Regions from separate parts of the Planococcus massiliensis genome, predicted to be linked through region 1. Evidence: riboswitches for the same ligand, from Rfam matches in the RefSeq annotation. Region 1 holds a riboswitch; the other holds the start of a gene.
What was found. A riboswitch is a leader RNA that binds a small molecule or an ion and turns the genes downstream of it on or off. The one in region 1 is predicted to bind cyclic di-GMP.
Positions count from the first base shown of each region.

Region 2: another riboswitch for cyclic di-GMP. It lies ahead of BN1080_RS13525 (amidase); the one in region 1 lies ahead of flgB (flagellar basal body rod protein FlgB).

Region 1 is NZ_CCXS01000001.1:3,245,835-3,249,713, forward strand. Features, by position in the region: gene fliF (flagellar basal-body MS-ring/collar protein FliF) at 1-709, opposite strand, end outside; gene fliE (flagellar hook-basal body complex protein FliE) at 742-1,038, opposite strand; gene flgC (flagellar basal body rod protein FlgC) at 1,066-1,521, opposite strand; gene flgB (flagellar basal body rod protein FlgB) at 1,527-1,928, opposite strand; cyclic di-GMP riboswitch class I at 2,012-2,098, opposite strand; gene BN1080_RS16240 (flagellar hook-basal body protein) at 2,314-3,168, shown strand; gene BN1080_RS16245 (flagellar hook-basal body protein) at 3,187-3,879, shown strand, end outside.
Region 2 is NZ_CCXS01000001.1:2,707,714-2,711,592, reverse strand. Features, by position in the region: gene BN1080_RS13535 (aromatic acid exporter family protein) at 1-204, opposite strand, end outside; gene BN1080_RS13530 (threonine synthase) at 384-1,487, opposite strand; cyclic di-GMP riboswitch class I at 1,727-1,818, shown strand; gene BN1080_RS13525 (amidase) at 1,865-2,746, shown strand; gene BN1080_RS13520 (PadR family transcriptional regulator) at 2,893-3,444, shown strand; gene BN1080_RS13515 (DUF4188 domain-containing protein) at 3,447-3,879, shown strand, end outside.

The DNA of each region.
Region 1 (3,879 bases):
GATAGACCGATAAAGTGGTATTGATCTCGCCTTCTTCGACGGCCTCAAAAACTTGTCCATTTTGGTTCATGATGACTACTTCTTCTGCCGGCAAGCTCGGTACACTTTTGCTGATCAAATGATACAGCCCGTTGACTTGTCTCTGGTCTAATTGGAAGCCCGGATCTCCTTGAATGACAACCGAAGCGGTAGCCACCTGCTCATCTTCCGTAATCCAGATATTTTCTTTTGGCAGTGTAATCATGACATTGGCTTCCGTTACACCATCAATTTGCTTAATCAAATTCGCCAGCTCATTTTGCATGGCATCGCGTTCGACCACGTCAAAATGGCGGTCCGTCATTCCCAACCCCATATTTTCACTGAAAATACTGTAGTTGACGTTTCCGCTCTCTGGAATGCCGTCCGCCGCTAAACTTACTTTTAAGTTAGCGACTTGTTCTGCCGGAACGCTGATCGTTTTGCTGTCCGCCGAAACTTCGACGGGAATTCCCTGGCCTTCAATGGCGGCTTTAATTTCGCCTGCTTCTGAAGCCGACAGGTCCGAATACAGCACCGCGTAGTCGGTCTTGGAATTCATGAACACAAAAACGGAAATCAGCACAATTGTTGCAAAAAACGATCCCGCCACCGTCCACTTGATCGTCGGAGATAAATTGCCCCAGGATTCCTGAGCCTTGTTTTTATAACCGGTTAGTTTTTCTTTCATGAATCATACATCCCTCTTCTTTGCGCTAAGAATCATAATTGCATTCTCATCACTTCTTGGTAGGCTTCCACTACTTTGTTGCGAACCTGTACCGTCAGTTGCAAAGAAAGACTGGCTTTCTGGGCAGCGACCATGACTTGCGAAACATCCTCCACTTCGCCGGTTACGAGCTGCTGCGTCAATTTGTCGGATGTGTTTTGAAGCTTATTCACTTCTTCTAGTTGCTTTTTAAAAATTTCGCTAAAGCCTTCTGTTTTGTTTTCAGTTTGGGGTTTTGCGATTGATTGGTTTTGAATAATTGGGGTTTGGATCTGACTTATTTTTTCCATCATAGCCTCCATAACGATGTGATAAATTTATTTTCCGATTTCCAATGCCTTCATGAACATGCTTTTCGAAGCGTTCATGGCCGTGACGTTCGCTTCATACGAACGAGTAGCAGACATAAGGTCGACCATTTCTTTGATCGGGTCTACATTCGGTGATTGGACATAACCATTTTCATCCGCATCAGCATTGGTTGGATCGTAAGTTTGGACGAAAGGGGTTTGGTCTTCTTCAATTTTGGAAACGGCGACGCCGGAGACTTGAGAGTTCCCTTTGCTCATTGCCGATTGAAGTTGTTGTTGAAAAGGCGAGATGCCGCTTTGGGACAATTGAACTGATTTGCGGCGGTAAGGAACCCATTCCCCGTTCACCAATTCTGCTCTCGTCGTATTTGCGTTTGCAATATTCGAAGACACGACATCCATCCGCAAACGGTTTGCCGTTAAACCTGAAGCACTAATGTTCAATCCGTTAAACAAGCTCATTTTACTTACCTACCTCCGTTAATAACAGTGCTTAAAGTGCTAAATTTCCCACCAATTCGCTCTGTCAGTGCATTATAATGTAGTTGATTTTTCGCTAATTCCGCCATTTCATAGTCCATATCTACGTTATTGCCGTTCGGGCTATAAGAAGTGGAATTATTTTCCTTTATCCCGGGAGTAGCATTCAAAGCCCCTCCACTAAATTCGATATGTTTTGCATCGGTTTTGTAGCTAGTCATTTTTTGGTTGGCTGCTGCATTATTCAAGATCGATTGAAAATCCACTTGCTTGCTTTTGTAGTTCGGGGTATCGACATTCGCGATATTTGCTGCATGGACTTTTTGCTTTAATGCCGATGCAGACAAGGCTTGTTCCAGTGTTTGAAACGATTGAGGAAAGATATTCATCGTTCGACTCCTTTTTCCATCATAATTTTTCATATAAAAATCCACCCTTAATAAAAGGTGGATTTATAAAAAACCTACCATCTTTCGGCAACCCGGCTACCTTGTATCTAAAATATTTAGGCCCGTGGCTTTGCGTCCTTTTCTTTCGAGAAAGTTTGCCATTGTCGACATGATACGACTATTTTACTTATGAGACTCGATAATTAGTACCATTTTCAAAAAATTGTACTAAATTATAGTATCACGTTTTTTTATTTTTGTATATTTTTCACTTAAAAATTTTTTTGTACTATTTTTTCCATATTCGTGTATATTTTTGCCCCAGTCATATGGTATGCTAACGCGGTAATATTCTATCATTTATTTGCGAAAGGAAGAATCGCTTATGTTCCGTGGTTTGTATACAGCCACCTCAGGGATGCTTGCCCATAATCGGCAGCAGCAAATCCTGACAAATAATTTAGCGAACGCCAATACTCCGGGCTTTAAACAGGATCAAACCGTTTTGCGTGCATTTCCGGAACAGTTGATCCAAGCGATGGAAGCCGGAAAAGTTTCAGCGAATGGCGTAAAAAGCCCATCCGTCCTGACTCCGATCGGCCAGATGAATACAGGCGTATATGCTCAAGAAGGAATTCCTTCTTTTGTCCAAGGCGCTTTAAAAGATACAGGCAACAACACGGACTTTTCGCTCATGGATGAAGGACTTCCGGTAAACCCGGAAACTCAGCAAAAAGGTTCGCTCGTTTTTGCGGTTCAAGGAGATAACGGCCAAGTCCGCTATACGAAAAATGGCCAGTTTTCCGTTGGTACGGATGGATTCTTGAAAACGGCTAATGGCAATAACGTCCTCGGCCAAAACCTTCAGCCGATTCCAGTCGGCTCGACAGATTTCACCGTAGCCGACAATGGCCAAATTACTTTGGCAAATGGAGATGTGACCAATAGCCTATGGATTGGGTACACCGAAAATCCACAGCAATTTGTTAAAGAAGGCCATGATTTATTCCGCTGGGAAGGGGCTCCGAATGCTGCTCCGCAGAATGTGGAAACCGTCGCTTTGCTGAATAATTCCGGATCGTTCGTCAAGCAAGGGTTCATCGAGCAGTCGAATGTCGACCTTACGCAGACGATGACCGAGATGATGGCCACCTACCGCGGCTTTGAAACAAATCAAAAAGTGCTGCAGGCGTATGACCGCAGCATGGAAAAAGCAGTCAATGAAATTGGCCGCGTTTAATCTGGAGGTCCTTAACCGATGAACATTCAAATGAATTCCGCTGCTACTTCCATGCGCGAACTTCAGAAAAAAGTCGACGTGATCGCGAATAATATTTCCAACGTCAACACGAACGGCTACAAACGCCAAGAAGCGAATTTCTCGGATACGCTTGTCCAGTCGATTAATCGGCAAGCAGGCGCTGACAATGAAATCGGCCGGGTAACGCCGAACGGCTTGCGGGTTGGCTCTGGCGTCCGGGTGACGCAAACGAGCCTGCGCAATGAACAAGGGTCGATCCAGCAAACGGACCGTCCGCTCGATTTCAGCATCCAAGGCGATTCCGCCTTTTTCCGAGTGGCTTCTGAAGGCAAAACGTTCTACACGAAAGACGGCTCTTTCCAAGTTCAGCCAGTGTTGAACTCCAACCAAGTGAACCTGGTGACGTCAAACGGCGACGCCGTACTCGACAGCAACAACAACCCGATCTCCTTCGATAACGATTTTGCATCGATCAAAGCGGATCAAAACGGCACGTTGCAAGTGACGTATAAAGACGCCGGCAAGCAGCCGACCCAAATCCAATTGAGCATCGCGGACATCAACCGCCCGAATCTGCTCGAAAAAGCCGGCGGCAACCGCTACCAGCTGCCAGGCACAGAAGCTGAGCAGCTAGCGAATGGCACGTTGCAAATTGTTGACCTTCGCCAACAGAACAATAAAAACTTCCGC
Region 2 (3,879 bases), 540 kb from region 1:
CGCAAAAGCAGAACCGATCGCCGAAGCAGGAAATCGGACAAGTCCTTTTTTAATGGAATCGCTGACGGTCGGCTCGATTGTCACAATCGCTGTAATGACCGCAAAGACAGGCGGCCAGCCGAACCATTCGCAAATGATGGCCGTTAAAAAAATGGCGATCCCGGTTTTTAAAATCCGGCTGCCATTGAAATGAAAGGGGCGCATAAGATTTTGACCACCTCTCCTTTTCTTAAGAAATTTTACCGAAGTATAGTATATCATTCCTTTCTGCTGCGGCTCTACAACAATCGTATTTTGGCATGCAAAAATATAGCCGCCTTCAACTTTAATCTGCAGAGTGCGTACAAAGTTGAAGGCGGCTGCTAAGGACTATTTGAAAGAAATTATTCTGATTTGATTCCTGCTCCGCAAAGCGGAAGGACGATTTTCTCTTCAGCTGCTGATCTGTAGGCTAAATAGCCGGCATAGTTTATGGCCGATGTCACTTCGACATAAAATCCTTTATCGGCCAAAAGCTGGCGGGCCGTTAAGATTTCTTTCTCACTGATTTCGATGAAGGTCCCGCCTGTGCCGCGCACCGCTTCGAGAATTTGCTTGGAGCGGGCAGGGGCTGCAATGGCGATTCCTTCTGCAAGCGTGCCTTTATTCGCCACAGCTTCCGCTTTCTGTTGTCCATTGCGGTAAGCCGTGGCAAGCGGCGCGCAGTTTTCGGCTTGGACGGCGATGATTTTCGGCATCCTCTCAATCAAGCGGTTAGCAAGCAATTCTTGAAAACCGTAGTAAGCGCCGAGCAGGAGCGTGCCGTTGCCGACCGGAACGATTAAAGCGTCCGGAGTTTCCGCGAGCTGCTCGTAAATTTCATAAGCATAGGTTTTCGTTCCTTCATAGAAGTACGGATTGTACACATGGCTTGCGTAGAAGACATTTTCAGCTGCGACGGCTTGCTGGGCAGCGGCTGCGACATCTTCACGCGAGCCATGGATTTCTTTGATTGTGGCGCCGTGTGCTTCGACTTGTGCGATTTTCTTCGGAGAAGTCGTATCGCTCAAGTAAATATCGCAGGGAATGCCGCAGCGGGCTGCGTAAGCCGCAATCGCTGTCCCGGCATTTCCGCTGCTGTCGGCAATGACTTTGGCTGCTCCGAGTTCTTTGGCTTTTGCCATCAAAACCGCGGCGCCCCGGTCTTTGAAGGATAAGGTCGGCATCATGTAGTCCACTTTTACGTATGTATTCGGCGCTTCAGCATCTAGCAGAATCAAAGGGCTCTGGCCTTCGCCCATTGTGACGGATTTCCAGGTATCCGATCCTTGTTCAAAAGGCATCGTTGCAACATAGCGCCAGAGCGAATTCGGATACTGGTTCCAAGAAGCGGGATCAACCTTCGGCGTTTCTTTGACGATATCCAAGACACCGCCGCATGTACATTTCCAAAGCGTCGCCGTTACCTCATGCATTTTTCCGCATTCATTGCAGACAAACTGTTCCATCACTATCATTCCTTTCAAAATTTTTTCAACAAGGCCATTCGGTCGTGAAGATGTTTTAGCTTTCGACTTCATCTTGCTTTTCGCTAAATTTCTTATATTTTCTATAAGTGTATCAAAAGAAAAGAAAGGTGATTAAAGAAGCCGTTTATTGTAATGATAAATATAAGGGACACCGCGAATTAATAGGACCATAGCCTTTAGATTTAGGGCATTTAGATGCAGTAGAATTAGAAAAAATCATCTGAAAAAGGCAAACTTATCCGAAAGGGAAGGACGCAAAGCCATGAGCCTAACCACTGGAATTCCAGTGAACGGTTGTCAGGCTGCCAGGCGCACATTCTGTGAGCCGCGGTTCACAGAATGGAGGAAAATAATCAATGTTCAAAAATATGGTGATCGTTGCGATGGCATTTTTTTCTTTAGCGGCTTTTTGCCTGCCGGGCCAAGCTCATGCAAATGAAATACCCGAGCCAGTCCATGCGACATGGCTATGGAATCCGTGGATGTTCGTAAGCGACGAAGCGGCAACATTAGCCTTCTTGGAAACTAAGCAAGTAAATAAAGTGTACGTTCAAATTGATCGGGACATTTCAAAAGAGCTCTATAGAAGTTTCATCAAAAAGGCGAAAGCTGCTGGAATTGATGTCTATGCACTGGACGGAGCTCCTGCATGGGCAGCGCCGAAAGGCTATACTAACCAAGATCGTTTCTTGGCTTGGGTGGCCGACTATCAAGCGGAGGCGCTGGAAGACAGCCGGTTCGCAGGGGTCCATCTGGACGTGGAACCGTATCTCTACAGCGGCTGGAATACGAACCAGGCAGCCACCGTTAAATCTTACCAGTCGCTGCTCCAAAGAGCCGCTAATAGCACAGCTGAATTAGGTCTCCCGTTGGAAGCCGACATGCCTTTCTGGTTTGACGAAATCACTTACAAAAACACTTACGGCAAAGGCTTGCTGGCAGATTGGGTCATTGCCAATACGGCCGGCGTAACCATCATGGCTTACCGTGATTCAGCGCCGATGATTATCGAAATCGTCAAAAGCGAAATGGCCACGGCGCAGCGCCTCGGCAAAAGCATCGTGGTAGGCGTTGAAACCGGAGAAACCGATGAAGGCAGCATCATCACTTTTGCGGAAGAAGGCGAAGCCTTTATGAATCAGGAGCTGGCGAAAGTAGCTGCTCATTTTGCCGGAAACCCCGCTTATAAAGGAAATGCGGTCCATCATGTTGGCAGCTGGATGACATTGCAACCATAAAGTGAGACAAGATATATGTAAAAAGAACAAGTCCCTTCGGCAGGGCTTGTTCTTTTTTATTTTTTATCAAAAAAGACTTTCAATTCTGTCAATTGAGAGTTATTATATATCTAATAGATATATATCTTTTAGATAGGGTGAATGAGTTGAAGAATTATAATCATACGACGTATGCGATTCTTGGATTATTAACGACGGATTGCAGGTCAGGCTATGCCATCAAGCAAATGATTGACCGAAGCCTGAACCATTTTTGGAAAATCAGCTATGGCCAAATTTATCCGACGTTGAAGCTGATTGTAGACGAAGGCCTGGCAACCGTTAGTGCATCGTCCGAAGATTCGAAGCAAGGCAAAAATGAATACGAGCTGACGCCTAAAGGAAAAGAAGTGCTGAAAACTTGGCTCGAAGAACCGATTGAGCAAATTCCGGTGGAGCGGAATGAAATTTTACTGAAGCTATTTTTCGGTAGCCACCAGTCGAAAGAAACAACCACTGATCAGTTGGAGGAATACAAGGCAAAGCTGGAAAACCGCTACGCGGCGTATACCGGAATTGAAGAGATGCTGCAAAATAATTATGGGGAAGGAGAGGACACGAAGTATTGGCTTTTCACCTTGGATTACGGAAAGCGAACGACAAAAGCGGCAATCGAATGGTGCACCGTGACGCTTGAAGCGATTTCGAAGGAGGAATAGAAATGGGCAAAGAAGTTTTCCCCGGACGTTTCACGACCGAAAACAATGAAAACATCGTCATCTTTCTAATTGGCATGCGGATCAACAAACGGCGCGCAGTGACTAAATGGCTCCCGGTTTTTAACGCCATGCCCGGGATGATCAAAGAGCTCTATACCCATAAGGAAGAGCTTGGGTTCATCTCAATGGAAAATTATTTCGGCCTAAGAAGCACCGTCATGATCCAATATTGGCGCTCGACTGAAGACCTCATGGCGTATGCTAAAAACGACAAACACTTGGCTGCATGGAAAAACTTCAACAAAAAAATCGGCAATAACGACGCGGTCGGCATCTATCACGAAACTTATGAAGTGCCGGCAGGAAATTACGAATCCCTTTATGGGAATATGCCGCTCTACGGATTAGGAAAAGCATTAAACCACATTCCGATCA